One region of the Rhizobium sp. AN68 genome, then DNA from elsewhere that is predicted to be linked to it. Evidence: riboswitches for the same ligand, from Rfam matches in the RefSeq annotation. Region 1 holds a riboswitch; each other region holds the start of a gene.

Region 1 (7,257 bases):
ATCGCGCTGCGTGACAAGATTGACCTGCCGAATTACGGCGAGTTCGATGAAAAACGTGTTTTCGCCGAAGGTTCGATCTCCGGTCCCTATAATTTCCGCGGTGTCAGGATCGGCATTCCGATCTGCGAGGAAATCTGGAACGATATGGGTGTGTGCGAAACGCTTGCCGAAAGCGGGGCGGAAATCCTGCTGGTGCCGAATGGTTCGCCCTATTATCGCGGCAAGCTGGATGTGCGCCATCAGGTGGCGCTGAAGCAGGTAATCGAAAGCGGCTTGCCGCTGGTCTTCGCCAATCAGCTTGGCGGGCAGGACGAGCTGGTTTTCGACGGCGCGAGCTTCGGTTTCAATGCCGACAAGACCCTTGCCTTCCAGATGAGCCAGTTCGAGGCGACCCTTGCCGTTACCGATTGGAAACGCACCGCAGAAGGCTGGCGCTGTGAGAGCGGTCCTTTCTCGAAAATCCCTGAAGGCGAGGAGGCGGATTACCGCGCCTGCATGCTGGGCTTTCGCGATTACGTCAACAAGAACGGCTTCAAGAGCGTGGTTCTCGGCCTTTCCGGCGGTATCGATCTGGCGATCTGCGCTGCGCTTGCTGTTGATGCGCTGGGCGAAGAGCGGGTGCGCTGCATCATGCTGCCCTATCGTTACACCTCCGAGGATTCGCTGAAGGACGCAGCCGATTGCGCCAGGGCGCTCGGCTGCCGTTACGATATCGTGCCCATTGCCGAACCGGTGGATGGGTTCCTTTCGGCGCTTTCGGAAATGTTCGAAGGCACGGAAGAAGGCATTACCGAAGAAAACCTGCAGAGCCGTACACGCGGCACCATTCTCATGGCCGTTTCCAACAAGTTCGGCTCGATGGTGGTGACAACAGGCAACAAGTCGGAAATGTCGGTGGGGTATGCGACGCTTTATGGCGACATGAATGGCGGTTTCAATCCCATCAAGGACCTCTACAAGATGCAGGTCTACGCCATCTCCAGCTGGCGCAATTCCCATGTGCCGCCGGGCGCGCTCGGGCCATCCGGCGAAGTGATCCCCGCCAATATCATCTCCAAGGCGCCATCCGCCGAATTGCGACCCAACCAGACAGACCAGGATTCGCTACCGCCCTATCCGGTGCTGGACGATATTCTGGAGTGCCTGGTGGAAAAGGAAATGTCGGTCGAGGAAATCCTCGCGCGTGGCCATGATATCGCGACGGTGCACCGGATCGAGCATCTGCTCTATCTCGCCGAATACAAACGCCGCCAATCCGCGCCCGGGGTGAAGATCACCAAGAAGAACTTCGGCCGCGATCGCCGTTATCCGATTACCAACCGGTTCAGGGACAGGTAGTCGAAGGAGGGCATGGGGGAGCTTGCTGGACCCCGAATCTAGTTCGGGGTGACGGAGTGCGGATGCTGCGACTTCGCCATATATCGATGGCGAAGAAGCATCCTTTTCCTCCAACGGCGCGGACACGCCGCGCCGTCTCCCTATCTCGTTAAATAACCTGCCCCACATCGATGCGGTTACCATCCGGGTCTTCGAAAACGAAGGCCCGCAGGCCATAATCCTTGTCCTGCAGACTTTTGATGATGCGAAGCCCGTGGCTTTTGCAAAGCGCGTGCAGCGCGTCGGCGTCGCTGACCAGCATATGCGCCACATTGAAGGGGGCCGGTTTGTGCGTCGACTGCAATGTCAGGTGCAACTCGGCATTACCTTGTTTCAGGATCATGAAACCGACAGGGTTGCCGTTTTCGAAGGTCTTTTCGAAGCCCAGCACACGGACATAAAAGTCATGGGCCTTCTCGATATTCTTGACAGGAAGCATTGCGGCGATCCGACCGAAGCGGATGCCGTGATCGGCGATGGTGTTCATCGCGGAACCTCGGATCTGGGAGAAACGGGCAGGGGTGCGGGCGGTGCCGGAACGCTGCTGTTTTTTCCTATTTGAATTTGCAGGGCGGTGCCTGCGGCAATAGGATCATAATCACGGCGGTGGCGGATGCAAACGGAATGTTTGTGCCATTCAACGCTCCACGCCAGACGATCGACAGGCCCGGGAGGCAGCATGCGCAGTTCCATCGAAATCTTCAACATCCGCAATCGGCAGATGCGGGTGGTGTGGCAGACGCCGGAGCTGTTCGAGGCTCCGAACTGGTCGCCGGACGGGAAATACCTGCTTCTGAACTGCGACGGTCTGCTTTATCGCCTGTCACTTGCCGGCGACCCTTCGCCGGAAAAGGTCGATACCGGCTTTGCGACAATCTGCAACAATGACCACGGCATTTCGCCTGACGGTTCGCTTTATGCCATTTCCGACAAGGTGGAGTTCGGCAAGAGTGCCATCTATCTGCTGCCTTCGACGGGCGGAACGCCGCTTCTGATGACTAAGAACCTTCCGTCCTACTGGCACGGCTGGTCGCCGGACGGGAAAGGTTTCGCCTATTGCGGTATTCGCGATCAGGTTTTCGATATTTATTCCATGGACATAGACAGCGGCGTTGAGACACGCCTTACCCATGGTGAGGGCCGCAATGACGGGCCGGATTATTCGCCGGATGGAGAATGGATCTATTTCAACTCCAGCCGCACCGGCCAGATGCAGATCTGGCGCGTGCGGGTGGATGGCTCGGCCGTCGAGCGTATCACCGACAGCGTCTATGGCGACTGGTTCCCGCATCCGTCTCCCAGCGGTGACAAAGTCGTCTTCGTCTCCTACGACGCCGATGTCTTCGACCATCCGCGCGACCTCAACGTGCGCGTGCGGCTGATGGATATGGATGGTGGCAACGCCGAAACGCTGTTTGACCTTTTCGGCGGGCAGGGAACGATGAATTCGCCCAACTGGTCACCGGGCGGGGATGAGTTCGCTTATGTGCGGTATTTTCCCGTTGGGTGATGCGGTAGGGAGTGCTTCAGCCGGCGCGCGTCCGCGCGGCGGCTGAAGGCCGCAATACGCAGGTGAGGTGGCCACGGTCACATTGCCGCATCGCTGCGCAAGATACTTGTATTTGCAATCTTTGTTGCTCATAAGCTTCTTCGTCAGGTGCCTGCCCTTTACGGCGGGAGAATCGGGAATCCGGTGCAAGACCGGAACGTGCCCAGCGCTGTGAGGCGGATGCCCTTTTTCTTGATGCCACTGAATCCATTCGGGAAGGCGAAAGTGGGCGGATGAAGCCGAGTCAGAAGACCGGCCTGACAGAATAGACCAGACCGCGTGGACGGCGGCAGGTTGTTGCAGCAGCGCGTCGTGCAGGCGAAAACCGGAGCCGGTTTTCGTGGCGGCGCGCCAGCATTGTTGGGGATAGACGATGCCGACCGATCCACTCGCGACCAGTTCGCTCGACGCCGATGCATTCGATCACGCGCTTTCGCCCGCCTACCCGTTTTCCGAGGGGGAGCGAGAGGCGATCTACCGTGCCATCGAAACCCGCCGTGATGTGCGCGACCAGTTCCTTCCGGATCCATTGCCGGAAGATGTGGTCGAGCGCTTGCTGAAGGCGGCGCATTCCGCGCCCTCAGTCGGTTTCATGCAGCCGTGGAATTTCACGCTCGTCACTGACGGTGCGGTCAGGCAGGCAGCTTGGGTTGCCTTCAGCCGCGCCAATGGCGAGGCGGCGGCGATGTTCGAGGGGGAGCAGCAGGCGCTTTACCGCAGCCTCAAGCTTGAGGGCATCCGCAAGGCGCCGCTCAGCATCTGCGTCACCTGCGATCCGACGCGTGGCGGCAAGGTGGTGCTGGGCCGTACCCACAATCCGCGCACCGATGTCTATTCCACCGTCTGCGCCATCCAGAACCTCTGGCTTGCAGCGCGCGCCGAAGGCATCGGCGTCGGCTGGGTCAGCATTTTCCACGATAGCGACATTCGCACCATTCTGGAGATCCCCGACCACATCGAGATCGTCGCCTGGCTATGCCTCGGCCGCGTCGATACACTTTATACCGAGCCGGAACTGGCGGTGAAGGGTTGGCGCCAGCGCGTGCCGCTGGAGGATTTGGTATTTCGCAATCGCTGGGGCGGGCGGTAAAGAGAACACGCGACCGTCTTGTGAGTGAGATAGAGCGTTGCCAACTCCATACCGTGTGCTTGATGGGAGCTATTGCTGCGGCTGTATACCCTTCAGCGCCGGGTTCTTCAGGTCGATCCGGCCTGTCTGGTCGGGCAGGAATTTAGGGCCGATGACGCGGACCCTGCTGTTGTTCGGGTCATAGTCGCGTTCCGGAACCGGTTGTTCCGGCGGCTTTGCGGCCTGCTGCAGTTCGGTGGGTTTTTTGGGGGTGTCACCTTGCGGTGATGGAATGGTCGTGATGCTGGAATAGGGTTTCTCAGCTTCCGGCCGCGCAGCCTCCTGCTGCTTCATCTCCTCGTGATAGGCGGCCATGTTGCAGGCGCAGCCTGGGGCTTTGGTTGAGGCATTTCGATAAGCAAAGGCGGTCGGCAGGTCCTTATAGGGCTTTCCTGTTTCAGCCGAGACCATGTCAGCCGTTTCCTGCTCCGTCATGGAGTGGAAATAAAGCTCCGTCTGCGTACCCGGACACATTTTCTGGCATTGTTCGGCCTGCGCACGGAAATCGAGCGGCGAGGCATTGGAAGCGATGGGGAAGAACGAGCCGTCGCAGGTGCGCACGCACAGCGTCCTGAGCCCGCCTTCCGCAGCGGCATTGGGGTAGGGCGAAAGCCCTGCCTGTCCCGGCGGATTGCTCTGTTCGCCGAAGGCGTCGGGGTAACGTGTCACATCGGGTGCCGTCGGCTGGCGCGCTTCCGTTTCCGGAATGGCGCTGCAGCCATTGGCGTCAAGGGCGGCGAGAATGCGCTGGCGTCTGATGTCGCCATCATCGCTGCCCTGGGCCGCCATGGCATCGTCGCGGTCACGGATGATGGCATCGCGTTCGCTCTGCGCATCCGCCATCGCGTCGCTGATCTCCGCGCAGAGTTCGGCATTCGGGCTGCCATAAACGGTGACGCTTGCGGATGAACAGCCGTAACGGCGCAGATCGTTCCTGATCCTGCGGATCTCGATGTTCTGGCGGGTGAGCGCATTGGCGTAACGCCGTACCTCGGCGGTGTTGCCGATGACACGCGGCGGTTCGCGCAGCTGCGCATAAAGCGTATCGCAGACCTGATCCGCGAAAGCAGCGGCCGGGGCGATGAAAACAAGGGGAAGCAGGAGGCCGATAATGCTGCGGCGCCGGGTCAATGGTGCGATCCGTTCGATGTCCCCGGCCGGTGGCGAGGGTGTTATGCTTCGGGAAATCCGTGTTTCAGGAAGATAACATAAGCTGTTGCCGCAATGCGGCAACAGCATGTTCAAAACTGCGTTAATGCGCCTTCATCAGACCGAAGGGTGCGATGCCTGCACGACGGCAAAGGCCGCCATGTTGACAACGCCGCGCGAGGTGACGCTGGGCGACAGGATATGGGCGGGAAGTGCCGTGCCAAGCAGGATGGGGCCGACATGCAGGCCCTCCGTCAGCGTGCGGGTGACGCCGAGCGTGATGTTTGCGGCATCGAGGTTCGGGAAGACCAGCAGGTTCGCTTCGCCGGTCAGCACGCTGTTGGGCATGGCGCGCTTGCGCAGCGCTTCCGAAAGTGCCGAGCCGCCCTGCATTTCGCCGTCCACTTCCAGTTCGGGTGCTGCTGCCTGCACGATCTTCAGGGCGCGGCGCATCTTGCGGGCGCTTTCAGAATCGCGCGACCCGAAATTGGAGTGGCTGGCGAGCGCGATCTTCGGCGTGATCCGAAGCGGCGGATTTCCTTTGCCGCGAGAATGGCCATTTCAGCCACTTCTTCGGAGGTCGGATCGTTGTTGACGAAGGTGTCGGTGAGGAACAGCGCGCCCTGCTGGGTGATGAGCAGGCTGAGGCCTGCGAAAGAGCGAACGCTTTCCTGCTTGCCGATGATCTGGTTCACGTCGCGCAGGTGCCGGTCGTAACGGCCTTCCAGACCGCAGATCAGCGCATCCGCCTCACCACGCTTCACCGACAGCGCGCCGATGACCGTGGAGTTGGTGCGCACGATGGTGCGGGCCGCCTCCGGGTTGATGCCAGCGCGGCCGACGAGGGCGAAATAATCATCGACGTAGTCGCGGTAACGCGGATCGTCTTCGGGATTGACCACCGCAAAATCGGTATTCGGGCGGATACGCAGGCCGAAGCGCTTCAGGCGCGTTTCGATGATCTGTGGGCGGCCGATGAGGATCGGGATGCCGGTGCCTTCTTCCAGAAGCACCTGGGCGGCGCGCAGCACGCGCTCGTCTTCGCCTTCAGCAAAGATGATGCGCTTCTTTTCGGCAACCTTGGCGGCGTTGAAGACCGGTTTCATGATGAAGCCGGAACGCCAGACGAAGCGGTTCAGCTGGTCGAGATAGGCTTCGAAATCGCTGATCGGCCGGGCGGCGACACCGCTTGCGGCGGCAGCACGGGCAACGGCCGGCGCGATGCGCAGGATGAGGCGCGGATCGAAAGGCGAGGGAATGAGGTAGTTCGGGCCGAAGATCGGCGTTTCGCCGCTATAGGCCTTGGCGGCGACTTCCGAGACTTCCTCGCGGGCAAGCTCGGCAATGGCCTGCACGGCGGCCATCTTCATTTCCTCGTTGATCGTGGTTGCGCCGCAATCCAGCGCGCCGCGGAAGATATAGGGGAAGCAGAGCACGTTGTTGACCTGGTTCGGGAAATCCGAACGGCCGGTGCAGATCATCGCATCCGGGCGGGCAGCACGGGCCACTTCCGGCATGATTTCCGGATTGGGGTTGGCAAGCGCCAGGATCAGCGGATTTTCCGCCATACGCTCCAGAAGTTCCGGCTTCAGCACGCCTGCCGCCGAAAGACCGAGGAAGACATCCGCGCCGTCGATCGAGTCGGCCAGAACCCGCTTGTCGGTCTTTTGCGCGTAAACTTCCTTCCACTCGTCCATCAGCGAGTTGCGGCCGTCATAAACGAGGCCCTCGATATCGTGGACCCAGATGTTTTCTTTCTTTGCGCCCATGGCGACAAGCAGGTTGAGGCAGGCGAGGGCTGCCGCACCGGCGCCTGACGCAACGATCTTGACGCTCGAAAGCGATTTTCCGGCCAGTTCCAGCGCGTTGGTGACGGCGGCGGCGACGATGATCGCCGTGCCGTGCTGATCGTCGTGGAAGACCGGGATGTTCATCTTCTCGCGCAGCTGGCGCTCCACCTCGAAACATTCGGGCGCCTTGATGTCTTCAAGGTTGATGCCGCCGAAGGTGGGTTCCAGCGCTGCGATGGTGGAGACCATGTCGTTGATGCCGG
Region 2 (7,257 bases), 1.5 Mb from region 1:
ACCGCCAAGGCTAAAGAACTTGGCGTGACGCTGAAGTCCTATGCCGGCAAGATCGATGGCGATTCCGAAAGCCAGGTGGCCGCGATCGAGACATGCATTGCCGATGGCTCCAAGGGTATCCTGATTACCGCATCGGACACCAAGGGCATCGTTCCGGCCGTGCAGAAGGCGCGCGATGCCGGTCTTCTGGTCATCGCCCTCGATACACCTCTCGAACCCGTTGATGCCGCTGACTCCACTTTCGCTACCGACAATCTTCTGGCCGGCGAGCTGATCGGCAAATGGGCTGCCGGCACCCTCGGCGACAAGGCCAAGGACGCGAAAATCGCCTTCCTCAACCTTACGCCTTCCCAGCCAACCGTTGATGTTTTGCGCAACCAGGGCTTCATGAAGGGCTTCGGCATCGACGTGAAGGACATCAACAAGATTGGTGATGAAGACGACAAGCGTATCGTTGGTCATGATGTTACCAACGGTAACGAAGAAGGCGGCCGCTCTGCGATGGAAAATCTGCTGCAGAAGGATCCGACCATCAACGTCGTTCACACCATCAACGAACCTGCAGCTGCCGGTGCTTACGAAGCGCTGAAAGCCGTCGGACGCGAAAAGGATGTTCTGATCGTTTCCGTCGATGGCGGTTGCCCTGGTGTCAAGAACGTTGCGGAAGGCGTGATCGGCGCGACGTCTCAGCAATACCCGCTGCTGATGGCGGCACTCGGCGTGGAAGCCGTCAAGAAGTTTGCCGACACCGGTGAAAAGCCGAAGCCGACGGCAGGCAAGAACTTCTTCGACACCGGCGTAACGCTGGTAACCGACAAGCCGGTCAAGGGTCTCGATTCGATCGACACCAAGGAAGGCCTGAAGAAGTGCTGGGGCTGATACTACACCGTTGAAATCGGCGGGGGGCAATTTGCCCCCGCCCTTGAACCGGAATGGTTTAAAAGAACGATCTGGGTGATCGGACAGGAACAAACGAGCGCGCCCGGCGTCCGTGGACGTAACTGAGGCACGCTTCTCAACAGTTTGAATCTACGCATTGTCCCCTCCGGAAAATAATCCCGGGTTCGGGGCTGATGCGATGGAGCGATCGGGAGGAAAATCCATGAGCGATCAGCCAGTGCGGGCTCAACCGCATAATGAATTTGAAAAAGTGCTGTCGGGAAGTTCGACCCAGGTCGCTGCTTTCGATACGCAAAACAAGAGTTTGCTTGAAAAATTCCAGCACTTTCTGCATTCCAGCCCGGCGGCCGTACCGCTGATCGTTCTGGTGTTGTCGCTGGCTGTCTTCGGCATGACCCTGGGCGGCAAGTTTTTCTCGGCCTTTTCGCTGACCCTTATCCTTCAGCAGGTGGCAATCGTCGGCATCGTCGGCGCGGCACAGTCGCTGGTCATTCTGACTGCGGGTATCGATCTTTCGGTCGGTGCGATCATGGTTCTGTCCTCCGTCGTCATGGGACAGTTTACGTTCCGCTATGGTTTGCCTGCCGAACTCTCGATTATCTGCGGTCTCGCAGTCGGCGCATTTTGTGGCTTTATCAATGGCGTGCTGGTTTCGCGCATGCGGCTGCCGCCCTTCATCGTTACACTGGGCATGTGGCAGATCGTGTTGGCCACCAATTTCCTCTATTCGGCCAACGAAACGATCCGCTCACAGGATATCGTCCAACAGGCGCCCATTCTCCAGTTTTTCGGCAACAATGTCCGCATCGGCAGCGCCGTCTTCACCTATGGCGTCATTGCGATGGTTCTGCTGGTTGCCCTGCTCTGGTATGTGCTGAACCGCACCGCCTGGGGTCGACATCTCTATGCAGTGGGTGATGATCCCGACGCAGCCGAACTTGCCGGCGTTAACGTCAAGCGCATGCTGACGACTGTCTACACACTTTCCGGGCTTATCTGCGCCTTCGCGGGCTGGGCTCTCATCGGCCGCATCGGCTCGGTATCGCCGACCGCCGGTCAGTTCGCCAACATCGAATCCATCACCGCAGTGGTCATCGGCGGCATATCGCTGTTTGGCGGACGCGGCTCTATCATGGGCATGATCTTCGGCGCGCTGATCGTCGGTGTCTTCTCTCTCGGCTTGCGACTTATCGGAACAGACCCACAATGGACCTATCTGTTGATCGGCGTCCTTATCATCTTGGCTGTCGCAATCGACCAGTGGATCAGAAAGGTAGCAGGCTGATGGCAAAAGAACCTATCCTCACAGCACGCAATCTCGTTAAACGCTACGGTCGTGTGACTGCGCTCGACAATGCCGATTTTGACCTTTATCCGGGCGAAATCCTCGCCGTCATCGGTGATAACGGTGCTGGAAAATCCTCTCTCATCAAGGCGATTTCCGGTGCGGTGACACCCGATGAAGGGGAGATCAAGCTTGAAGGCAAGCCGGTACAGTTCCGCTCGCCGATCGAGGCGCGCAAGGCTGGTATCGAAACCGTTTATCAGAACCTTGCGCTGTCTCCCGCATTGTCCATAGCCGACAATATGTTTCTCGGCCGTGAAATCCGCAAACCCGGTATTCAGGGAAGCCTGTTCAGGGCACTGGACCGTCCGGCGATGGAAAAGTTTGCCCGTGAGAAACTCTCTGAACTCGGCCTGATGACGATCCAGAACATCAATCAGGCGGTGGAAACCCTCTCCGGCGGCCAGCGCCAGGGTGTTGCGGTGGCGCGTGCAGCCGCCTTCGGCTCCAAGGTCGTCATCCTTGACGAACCGACGGCGGCGCTCGGCGTCAAGGAAAGCCGCCGCGTTCTCGAGCTTATTCTGGATGTGCGCGCGCGAGGGCTACCGATCGTTCTCATCTCGCACAACATGCCGCATGTTTTCGAGGTTGCTGACCGGATTCATATTCATCGGCTGGGCAAGCGTTTATGCGTCATCAATCCGAAGGACTATACCATGTCCGACGCCGTCGCCTTCATGACGGGCGCCAAGGAAGCGCCAAAGGAAACGCTGGCCGCATGACGTTGAAGCTTGAAACGATCGTCGAAGATGTTCTTCGGCGGGCAGAGGATAAATCTCGTTTTATCATTGCCATTGCCGGTCCCCCTGGGGCCGGCAAATCCACGCTGGCGGATGCCCTGTGCGGTGCCCTCGTGGCGCGCGGCGAGGCTGCGGCTGTCCTGCCCATGGACGGCTTCCATATGGATAACGGTATTCTCGAAGAACGGGGGCTCTTGCCGCGAAAAGGCGCACCGGAGACCTTCGACGTGCGCGGCTTTCTTGATATCGTCTCCGCAGTTCGTCAGGGCGGGCAAGAAGTTCTTGTCCCGGTTTTTGACCGCTCCCGCGAAATAGCCATTGCCTCCGCTCGCGCCATCGCGCCAGAAACACGCTTCATCCTTGCCGAAGGCAACTATCTGCTGTTGAGCGAGGCGCCGTGGACGAAGCTTTCCGGCAGCTTCGATCTTACCGTCTTCGTAGGCCCATCCGTTGCGGTGCTCGAGGAACGCCTGCGGGATAGATGGCAGGGCTATGGTCTCGATGCGACCGAGATTCACGCCAAACTGTTCGAAAATGATCTTCCCAACGGAAAGCGGGTGATTGAGAACTCCCGCCCCGCCGATATTCGCATCGATATCTGGGAATAACCCGCCGCTTCCGTCCGTAGGCGGCATCGAGCATTCACCGTTAAGCCTTTGTTGACCATGTGTTGAATCTTTTTGATCCACAGGGTGGGGCTTTCGCATGTCTAATTATTGACGAAAAAAATTCCTCATATACTATATGTGGTGTTCAAGGTTCTTTCGATTCGCAAGCGTCGGGAGCTAAGACGGGAATTCGGTGCGCAACACCATTATGGTGAAGCAATGCCGAAACTGCCCCCGCAACTGTAAGCGGTGAGCATCGTTCCGATTTGAGCCACTGGCGCTAAGTGCTCCGGGAAGGTGGGAATGGATGTTTTGACCCGCAAGTCAGGAGACCTGCCTTGAGCGAAAACGTCCACGGGCGGGGTGTCCGGAAGGAAGGTGTATGACGCAAATGAATTGCGTGCGCCCTTTTCTGCCGCCTCCAGAACAAGCTTCGGGGTGAAGTCATGCCAGTGCATTTTTATAAGTTTCTACGCTCGTCGGCGTAGACAGCGATCTTACGCGGCCTGACCCGCGCGCCTCGCCAGAATGACAGAACCATCGCCACCCGCTTGTGATTGCAGGCGGGCAATGTTGAGCCGTGCGTAAAAGCGGCTTCGAAAGAGGAAACTATGACCGTCACCGTTTACAGCAAGCCCGCCTGCGTCCAGTGCACTGCCACCTATCGTGCGCTTGACCGCATCGGTGTCAGCTACGAGATCGTCGATATCTCCGAAGATGCGGATGCCCTCGATCACGTTCGCGGCCTTGGTTACATGCAGGTTCCCGTGGTCGTTGCCGGCGAACGCCATTGGGCGGGTTTCCGTCCGGACATGATTGGCTCGATCAGCTGAGGAGGCGATGCGATGGGGCTGATCGTCTATTATTCCAGCCGGTCTGAGAACACTCATCGCTTCCTTCAGAAACTGGGGCGACGATTGCTTCGCCTGCCGCTCGGCGCCGAGGAAGACGTTCCTCACGTGTCGGAGCCCTATGTTCTCGTCACCCCCACCTATGGGGGTGGCGGCATGAAAGGAGCTGTACCGAAACCGGTTATCCGGTTTTTGAACGAGCCCTCAAACCGAAATCTCATTCGCGGCGTCATAGCGGCGGGAAATACGAATTTTGGCGCAGCTTTCGCATCCGCCGGAGATATCGTGTCGCGTAAATGCGCGGTGCCGTTTCTCTACCGCTTCGAGCTTCTCGGCACGGAGGAAGATGTCGCCAACGTCAATCATGGATTGGAACGATTTTGGACACGCTGACCTCGAGCGCGGTGCGCAACACGGATGCCAAACAACAAGTAACCGCTGCGCAGAAACACCTGGACGCGGGACTGGACTATCACGCGCTGAACGCGATGCTGAACCTCTACGATGAAAACGGGAAGATCCAGCTCGACAAGGACCGCCTTGCGGCACGGCAATATTTCCTTCAGCACGTCAATCAGAACACGGTGTTTTTCCATAATCTCAGGGAAAAGCTCGATTATCTCGTTACCGAGGGATATTACGAGCAGGAGGTGCTGGACCAGTATTCCTTCAATTTCGTCCGTGACCTCTACGACGAGGCCTATGCCAGAAAGTTCCGTTTTCCGACATTTCTCGGCGCCTTCAAATATTATACGTCCTATACGCTGAAGACCTTCGACGGAAAGCGTTACCTGGAGCGTTATGAGGACCGCGTCTGCATGGTGGCGTTGGCTCTGGCGCGTGGCGACGAGCAGCTTGCCCGCGATCTGATGGATGAAATCATTTCCGGCCGCTTCCAGCCGGCAACCCCGACCTTTCTCAACGCTGGCAAGAAAAGCCGCGGTGAGCTGGTTTCGTGTTTTCTGCTGCGTGTGGAAGACAATATGGAAAGCATCGGCCGGTCCATCAATTCAGCATTGCAGCTTTCCAAGCGTGGCGGTGGCGTAGCACTGTCCCTGACCAATATTCGCGAAGCCGGCGCGCCGATCAAACAGATCGAAAACCAGTCCTCTGGCGTCATTCCTGTCATGAAGCTGCTGGAAGATTCGTTCTCCTACGCCAACCAGCTTGGCGCGCGCCAGGGCGCTGGCGCGGTCTATCTGCATGCCCACCACCCGGACATCATGCGTTTCCTCGATACCAAGCGCGAAAACGCCGACGAAAAAATCCGCATCAAAACCCTTTCGCTCGGCGTGGTGATCCCTGATATCACCTTCGAACTCGCGAGAAACAACGAGGATATGTACCTGTTCTCGCCGTATGATGTTGAGCGGGTCTATGGCGTGCCGTTTACCGAGATTTCCGTCAGCGAAAAATATCAGGAAATGGTCGCCGACAGCCGCATCCGCAAGAAGAAGATAAAGGCACGCGAGTTCTTCCAAGTCATCGCAGAAATCCAGTTCGAAAGCGGTTATCCCTATATCATGTTCGAGGATACGGTGAACCGCGCCAATCCGATCGCCGGCCGTATCAGCATGAGCAATCTTTGCTCGGAAATCCTACAGGTCAGCGAGGCGAGCGAGTTCAACGACGATCTCTCTTACAGCCATATGGGCAAGGATATTTCCTGCAATCTCGGCTCGCTCAACATTGCTTCAGCAATGGATTCGGCTGATTTCGGCAAGACGATCGAAACCTCCATCCGGGCGCTGACGGCCGTTTCTGACATGAGCCACATCTCGTCTGTCCCTTCCGTGGAAAAGGGCAATGATGCGAGCCACGCCATCGGGCTTGGTCAGATGAACCTGCATGGCTATCTGGCGCGCGAGCGCATCTTCTACGGCTCCGAAGAGGGCATCGATTTCACCAATATCTATTTCTACACGGTGACCTATCACGCCATCCGCGCCAGCAATCGCCTCGCCACTGACAGGGGCCAGAGCTTCAAGGGCTTTGAAAACTCCAAATATGCCTCGGGCGACTACTTCGATAAATATACCGACCGGGAATGGCTGCCCGCGACGGAAAAGGTCCGCGACCTTTTTGAGAAAGCTGGCATTTCCATTCCGACACAGGAGGACTGGAAAGCGTTGAAGCAGGCCGTCATGGAGACCGGCCTCTATAACCAGAACCTTCAGGCCGTGCCGCCCACAGGCTCGATCTCCTATATCAACCACTCGACCTCCTCGATCCATCCCATCGTCTCGAAGATTGAAATTCGCAAGGAAGGCAAGATCGGCCGTGTTTATTATCCGGCTTCCTACCTTTCGAACGACAATCTCGAATATTATCAGGATGCCTACGAAATCGGTCCGGAAAAGATCATAGATACCTATGCGGCGGCCACCCAGCATGTCGATCAGGGTCTGTCGCTGACGCTGTTCTTCCGCGATACGGCAACGACGCGCGATATCAACCGGGCGCAGATCTACGCCTGGAAAAAAGGCATCAAGACCATCTACTACATCCGTTTGCGCCAGATGGCGCTGCAAGGCACGCAGGTTCAGGGCTGCGTATCCTGCACGCTCTGAATTGAGGGACAAGACAATGAATATTGCCGTAAAACCCGCGTCCCGTATTCGCGCGGTCAACTGGAACCGCATCGAGGATGACAAGGATCTCGAAGTCTGGAATCGCCTGACATCGAATTTCTGGCTACCGGAAAAGGTGCCGCTCTCCAACGATATCCCGTCCTGGGGAACGCTGAAGCCGGAAGAGCAGACCCTGACGATCCGCGTCTTCACCGGGCTGACATTGCTGGACACGATCCAGAA
Region 3 (7,257 bases), 1.2 Mb from region 1:
ACGTCCTCATTGCCGAAATAGGCGTCGTAAAGCGCCTCGATCAGCGAGGAAGATACCGCATGGGTGGTTTCCGCAAAACCGATCAGCCGGTCAACCGTCTCGGCAAATTCCGCCGCCCCGCGCGGGCCGTGCCGCATCTGGCCGGCAATGAAGCGCGGATTGACGGCGCGGGCCCGAACAACGCGCGTCAGCGCCTGCGAAATGGATCGCGCGCGCGGACGCGCGGGATCGGTCGTATCCAGCGCCACAATATCGGCAACGCCGCCAAGGAGTGCTTTTGCGGCGGAAAAACCACCGATGAAAGCGACATCTGACGAGCCGTCGAGAAGATCCCGGCCCGGATCGTCACCGGTGTGAACGAGAAGATCGGCACGGCGTACCAGCTCGACAAAACCGGCATCCTCGAAAATCTCAAGCCCATCCGCACCGCCAAAGGCATGGCTTGCCGCATCCAGATAGGCTTGCCCTAGTTCCTCACGTTCTTCCCATTTTCCGCTGGCGAGTTTCTCCTCAGTGCCCGCACCATAGGTGCCGGGTGCGGAGCCGAAGATGCGTGCCGGTATATGCCCGAGTGCCGCCGCTTCTTCCGCCAGCGGATTGTCACCCGGCGCTTCATCCCGCCGCGCGACAGCCTTGGCGGCGGCGTCTAGAAGAGCGATCAACGCCGGAAACATGTCGCGGAACAGGCCGGAAATCCGGAATGTGACGTCGACACGCGGCCGCCCGATACTGGCCGGCGGCAGAACCTCGATGCCTGTGACGCGGCCCGTCCCCGGGTCATGGATCGGTCTCGCTCCCATCAGATGCAGCGCCTGCGCCACATCCTCGCCGCCATTGCGCAGGCTGGCGCTGCCCCAGAGATCAAAAACCAGATGTTTCGGCCAGTCGCCATGGGATTGCAGATGGTGCCGAAGCACTTCTTCGCCCGCCATGCGGCCCAGCTCGAAAGCCGTCGGCGTCGGCATGGTGCGCGGATCGGCAGCATAAAGATTGCGGCCCGTCGGCAGGACATCGAGACGCCCGCGCGCGGGTGCGCCGGAAGGACCGGGGACAATATGGCGGCCATCGAGCGCGGTAAGCAGCGCTGTTTTTTCCGCCGCAGCACTTTCAAGCCTCAGAAGATCGGTCTCGCCTTCGGGGCTGCGGCCAAAAACATGCTGGCCATCCTTGATGGCGAAGTCCTTGAGATCGCAGAGGAAGGCGTCGATGCGCGACAGCGCCGCATCGGCATCGTCCTTTGCACCGACACCGGCATCCGCCGCAAGACCGGTTTCCAGCGCCTTCTCTACGATCAGTTTCGCCAGCCGGTCGCGGCGGCGACGGTCGAGCCCATCCGCCTGCGCATATTCGTCGACGAGCTGTTCCAGAGCCGATTGTTCCGGCGAAAGCCCGGCATCTACCAGCACAGGCGGAACATGGCCGATCGTGACGGCAGCGATCCGCCGTTTGGCAACCGCCGCTTCGCCCGGATTGGAAACGATGAACGGATAGACCACCGGCAAAGACCCGGTGACGATTTCAGGAAAACAATCGCGGGAAAGCGCAACTGTCTTGCCGGGCAGCCATTCCAGCGTGCCATGCGCACCGACATGCACAATGGCATGCGCCCCTGCGACACGCTGCATCCAGGCGCCGAAAGCGACCAACGCATGACGTGGCGGCAGGGCAGGGTCATGGTAATCCACCCGCCGATCCTCATTTCGCCCACGATCCGGTGCCAGGGCCACGAATATCTGACCGAAACGGGCGACGCGAAAACGGAATGCGCCGTCGGCTAGTGCGTCGTCCTGTTCGGCCGAACCCCACGTGCTATCCACGGAGGCGGCAACCTCTTCAGGCAAACCCAAAAGAAAATCACGATAGTCTGAAAGTCCGACAGCCGCTTCCTGCTGCTCGACACAATCCAGCAAAGCCCGCGCCGTTTCGGGAATATCCGAAACCACATATCCTGCCGCGGCCAGATCGCGCAGCATTTCAAGCACGCTTTGCGGCACATCGAGACCAACGGCATAACCCGTGCGCCCCGGCGCAGCACCGGGATAATCCGGCATCAGAATGACGATCCGCCGTTCCTGTGGCGTGGACTGTTTTAATTGCAGAAAGGCAGCGATTCGGTTTGCCACCTGTTCGACGCGATCAGCCTCCGGTACATTGATGAGGCTGATACCGCCATCAGTCCGCACCTGCTTGAACGAGATTGCGCCAGCAAGAATCCGGCCATCGAGTTCCGGCAGAACCACATGCATGGCAAGATCGGAAGGGTTGAGACCGCGCGCATTTTCCGCCCAGCCGTCCCGTCGCGTCGTCGCCATAACCACCTGAAACACCGGCACGCCGAGGCGATCAAACAGGGTTTTACCGCTGTCGTCCATCTGACTGGCAAAAGCCGTGGCGGCAACGATGGCGGCGGGCTGGAGTTCGGGCAGTACGGTTTCGAGAAAGCGGATCGCCTCCCCATCCTTGAGGCCGCTGACGAAAATCGGCAATGGCGCAAAACCACGCTGAGAGAGCGCGTTAAAAAGCGCATCCACGGGCGCCGCATCGGCCGCAAGAAGCATGGAGCGGTAAAAGAGAATGGGAAGGACAGCTGCACCGGCGGGAAAACCGGCGCAGGCTTCCGCCTGATCCACGACGCCTTTACCCGGCCGGTAAAAGCCGGCTTTCGGCAGCGGTTGAGCCTCGATATCTGGCCATGCGCCACCACTTACAAGGGCAGCAAGACCAATGGCAAGCCGGTCCATATTTTCCCGCCCACCCTCGCGGAAGAAGGCGAGGACGGACGCCAACGTCTGGCGATCAACGGTCGAGGCTGCTTCGAGCTTTTCGTCTCTCTCACTGCATTCACCCGGCAGGAGCATAAGTTTTATGCCACGCCGCCGCGCCATCGTGCTGAGCTGATCAACGCCATAGCGCCAGCGCTCCGCGCCGCCGAGAATCCGGATAAGGATGACACGGGCATGTTCGGCCGTCTTTTCAATCCACAGATCGACCGACATCGGATGCCGAAGCTCGGAGAGGTTGGCGGCAGACAGGGACGGAAGCGCGCCATCTGCCTGCCGCCATGCCTGTTCCAGCCCGGCAAGATCGCTTGCCGAAAAAGACAGCATCACCACATCCGATCGCGGCTGGTTGAGATCAACCGGCTCGATCAGGTCGTCCAGAGACGAAGATGTGGTGGCGAGAATGTGCATTTCTATCAGGCGGCCAGCATCTGTTCGATCTTTTCGCGGTTGAGGCCTTTTTCGCCTATGACGACGAGGCGGCTGCGGCGCTCTTCACCGGCCGCCCAGGGACGGTCATAATAATGGTTGACGCGGCTACCGACAGCCTGCACCTGCAGGCGCATCGGCTTGGTGGATACTTCGACGAAACCTTTGATGCGCAGAACATTTTCCGCAGCCGCCGTCTCGGCGATACGAGCCGCCAGCGCTTCCGGATCGGTCACGGCCGGCAGGTCGATGACGAAGCTGTCGAAATCGTCATGTTCGTGGTCGAGTTCACCATCGTGATGGGTGCGGCGGTTTTCGATATCCTCTTCAACCGCAAGACCGAGGCCGATCAGCACGGCCGGATCGATGACGCCATTCGAGGCGACGACGATCTTTGCGGCCCGCGGCAAATGCTCGAGAATATGAGCCTTCGCCTTGTCCAGACCGGCGCTATCGAGCAGATCCGCCTTGGTCAGCACGATAAGATCGGCACAGGCGATCTGGTCCTCAAAAACCTCTTCGACCGGATCGTCGTGATCGAGGGCTTCGTCATTTGCGCGCTGGGCGGCAAGGGCTTCCATGTCATGCGCCACCTGACCCTCGGCAAGGGCAGCGCCATCCACCACGGCAACCACAGCGTCAACCGTCACGCGGCTCTTGATGGCCGGCCATTGAAATGCCTGCACCAGCGGCTTGGGCAGGGCAAGGCCGGAGGTCTCGATGAGGATATGCTCCACCTTCGGCTGCCGGCTTAGAATCTGTTCGATGGCCGGCTGGAAATCATCCGCCACCGTGCAGCAGATGCAGCCATTGGCCAGCTCAACGATGTTTTCCTCCGGGCAGCTCTCAATGCCGCATCCCTTGAGGATATCGCCATCGATGCCGATATCACCGAATTCGTTGACGATGATGGCAAGCCGCTTGCCATCAAGCTTTTCGAGGAGACCGCGCAGCAGCGTGGTTTTTCCAGCCCCCAGAAAGCCGGTGACGATGGTGCAGGGAACGCGGTCCAGAAGGGTGCTCATGATCTCTCCTCGGTAAAATCGAATGGGGGAATGCGCGCCACCATGCCGCGCTTCAATGTGTCGGGGCGGCCGCGCCAGGGCATCAGGCCATCTGCGGAGGCGGCCAGCATTTGCGCGCCCGTGAGCAGGTCTTCCGCGTCGTTGGGCGTCAGCCCGCCGAATACATAGGACCAGCCATCGGCACCGCGCAGCACGGCACTGAGGCCTCGTTTGCAATTGGCAAGGCAATTGACGGAGCGAACATCGATGCCGGAGTCACGCGCTTTTGCGATGGCAGCTTCCGCAAGGATGGTGCCGGGGCGCGGCTCCGCATTGGGATCGGTGTCGTCGCGACAGCTTCGGCAGACAAAAACGACCACGCCAGAAGCTGTGTTGGCTTCCATTGTCCCGTCCGCACAAGAAGATGTTGTGGTAATATCCAAACCGTTCCGCTTTCCGCGCCTTTAAACTCATCGGGGTGCGGATGTCGAAAACAGCGCACTGAAAAGCGCGGCTGCAAATCAATTCGACCGGCTGACCGGAGCACCCCGCCCGGGAGACGTTTTTTCCTGAAACGGCAGGTCTCCTGGCTTGCGGCTTTAAAACACCCTGCACCACCTTCCCGGGCCAATTTTATGGTCCAGTGGCTTCATAGTGCGGGCTTACCGCTTACAGTTGCGGGGGCAGCCACGGAATGACCCGTTATGGGGTGGAACCGTGTTCCCTCTTAGCTTTTCCCGTTGCCGGGAAAAGACCGTCAGTGCCTTACCCTTAGGCTGAACGGGCGTGACGGTCAATGCTGCCGGCTTGTCGATTGCCGGGTGCGGCAAATTGAGTATAGTCGCCGCTCCGAATGGCGGGGGCATACGGTCCCGCGCCGCTGGACGAGAAGGAAAACGCGATGACACGCGATATCAGCGACAGCGAAGCCGAACGCCACCGGCAGAAAATGGTCAACCGCAAGACGGTTCAGGATGCCGAAGTCGCGGAAAAGACCATCGAAAAAGGTCTGCTGATGATCAATACCGGCCCTGGCAAAGGCAAATCCACGGCCGCTTTCGGCCTTGCCCTGCGCATGCTCGGCACAGGGCGGCGGGTCGGCGTCGTGCAATTCATCAAGGGCGCATGGTCGACGGGTGAACAGCAGGCCCTGACTTTGTTCGGCGACAGGGTGGAATGGCGCACTATGGGCGAGGGGTTTACCTGGGACACGCAGGACCTGAAGCGCGATGTCGCGGCAGCTACAAAGGCCTGGGAGGAAGCGAAAGCACTGATGGCCGACGAGACGATCGGATTGCTGGTTCTCGACGAACTGAACATTGCGCTCCGCTATGATTACCTGCCGCTGGAAGAGGTCGTCGAAACGCTTTCCAACCGTAGATCCGATCTGCATGTCATCGTTACCGGCCGCAACGCCAAACAACCGTTGATCGACGCTGCCGACATGGTGACGGAAATGACCCTCGTCAAACATCACTTCAAGGCGGGCGTAAAGGCGCAGGCCGGGATAGAATACTGACATGACTGCACGTGTGCTGATGTTTCAGGGAACCGGCTCGGATGTCGGCAAATCGCTGATGGTGGCTGGCCTTGCCCGCGCCTTCGTCAGGCGTGGCCTGTCCGTCATGCCGTTCAAGCCGCAGAACATGTCGAACAATGCGGCGGTCACTGCCGATGGCGGCGAGATCGGTCGCGCGCAGGCGCTGCAGGCGCGGGCAGCAGGCGTTCCGCTGTCGGTTCACATGAACCCGGTGCTTTTAAAGCCGCAGAGCGAAACCGGCGCACAGGTCGTCGTACAGGGTAAAATTGTCGGCAATGCCAAGGCTGCCGATTATCAGCACATGAAAGCCGGGCTGATGCCGCGTGTGCTGGAGAGCTTCGAGCACCTGAAACAACAGGCCGATCTGGTGCTGGTGGAAGGGGCGGGAAGTGCTTCCGAAATCAACCTCCGCGCCAACGACATCGCCAATATGGGTTTTGCCCGCGCCGCAGATGCTCCCGTGATTCTGATCGGCGATATCGACCGGGGCGGGGTCATCGCCAGCCTCGTGGGCACAAAAACCGTTCTCGAACGCGATGATGCCGCGATGATAGAGGGCTTCATCGTGAACCGCTTTCGCGGTGACCCTACGCTGTTTTCAGACGGCATGCGGATGATCGCGGAAAAGACCGGCTGGGCGTCCATCGGGCTATTGCCGCATTTTTCCGATGCTGCGAAATTGCCGGCGGAGGACGCCCTTGGGCTTACCGGCCCGGCGCAACAAAAGCCCGGCGCGAAAATCCGCATTGCCGTGCCGATCCTGCCGCATATCTCCAATTTCGACGATCTGGATCCGCTCGACATGGAGCCGGATGTGGAACTGATCCGAGTGCGGCCGGGCGAGACCATTCCCGCCGATTGCCGGCTGGTTCTGCTCTGCGGTTCGAAATCCACCATAGCTGATCTGACCGTGCTGAAAAATGCAGGCCTCGACATCGACATCAAGGCACATGTGCGCCGCGGCGGTTATGTTCTCGGTCTCTGCGGCGGATACCAGATGCTTGGAAAAACCGTTGCCGACCCTGACGGCATCGAAGGACCACCAATGACGGTCGAGGGGTTGGGCCTGCTGGATGTGACGACGGTTTTGACGGGCGACAAGAGGCTCGTTTCCGTGCAGGGACAGAGTTTCGACGGAATTCCATTATCCGGCTATGAAATGCATGTTGGCGAGACGACGGGTGCTGCGTGCAACCTGCCATTTTCGACCATTGACGGGCATGCCGATGGCGCAATTTCGCCCGATGGCCGCATCTTAGGCACCTATATCCACGGCCTGTTTGCGGATGACCGCCAACGCGGGGCGTGGCTTGAGCGGCTTGGTGGGTGGGGCACTGAATTGAACTATGATGCGCAGGTGGATGCCGTTCTTGATCGCCTGGCGGCCCATATGGAGAACCACCTCGATCTCGACAGACTGCTTTCTATAGCGCGATAAGGATTGCCAGCAATCCGAACAGCGCGATCAGCAGGAAGTCTGCGATCCTCGCCAGCCTGAGCGCTG

The links. Region 1 has a riboswitch for cobalamin ahead of bluB (5,6-dimethylbenzimidazole synthase). Riboswitches for the same ligand answer to the same signal wherever they lie in the genome.
Region 2: another riboswitch for cobalamin. It lies ahead of nrdH (glutaredoxin-like protein NrdH); the one in region 1 lies ahead of bluB (5,6-dimethylbenzimidazole synthase).
Region 3: another riboswitch for cobalamin. It lies ahead of RBH71_RS26160 (DUF1636 family protein); the one in region 1 lies ahead of bluB (5,6-dimethylbenzimidazole synthase).

Annotation. Positions count from the first base shown of each region.
Region 1 is NZ_JARWMI010000003.1:1,506,626-1,513,882, reverse strand. Features, by position in the region: gene RBH71_RS20445 (NAD+ synthase) at 1-1,338, shown strand, start outside; gene RBH71_RS20440 (VOC family protein) at 1,487-1,864, opposite strand; gene RBH71_RS20435 (TolB family protein) at 2,057-2,887, shown strand; cobalamin riboswitch at 3,016-3,202, shown strand; gene bluB (5,6-dimethylbenzimidazole synthase) at 3,300-4,016, shown strand; gene RBH71_RS20425 (DUF2865 domain-containing protein) at 4,086-5,186, opposite strand; partial or broken gene RBH71_RS20420 (NADP-dependent malic enzyme) at 5,322-7,257, opposite strand, start outside.
Region 2 is NZ_JARWMI010000003.1:10,273-17,529, forward strand. Features, by position in the region: gene RBH71_RS13050 (sugar ABC transporter substrate-binding protein) at 1-879, shown strand, start outside; gene RBH71_RS13055 (ABC transporter permease) at 1,103-2,185, shown strand; gene RBH71_RS13060 (ATP-binding cassette domain-containing protein) at 2,185-2,967, shown strand; gene RBH71_RS13065 (nucleoside triphosphate hydrolase) at 2,964-3,593, shown strand; cobalamin riboswitch at 3,725-3,949, shown strand; gene nrdH (glutaredoxin-like protein NrdH) at 4,205-4,426, shown strand; gene nrdI (class Ib ribonucleoside-diphosphate reductase assembly flavoprotein NrdI) at 4,439-4,837, shown strand; gene nrdE (class 1b ribonucleoside-diphosphate reductase subunit alpha) at 4,825-7,014, shown strand; gene nrdF (class 1b ribonucleoside-diphosphate reductase subunit beta) at 7,031-7,257, shown strand, end outside.
Region 3 is NZ_JARWMI010000003.1:2,717,197-2,724,453, forward strand. Features, by position in the region: gene cobN (cobaltochelatase subunit CobN) at 1-3,191, opposite strand, end outside; gene cobW (cobalamin biosynthesis protein CobW) at 3,197-4,234, opposite strand; gene RBH71_RS26160 (DUF1636 family protein) at 4,231-4,617, opposite strand; cobalamin riboswitch at 4,772-4,987, opposite strand; gene cobO (cob(I)yrinic acid a,c-diamide adenosyltransferase) at 5,115-5,732, shown strand; gene RBH71_RS26170 (cobyric acid synthase) at 5,734-7,191, shown strand; gene cbiB (adenosylcobinamide-phosphate synthase CbiB) at 7,178-7,257, opposite strand, start outside.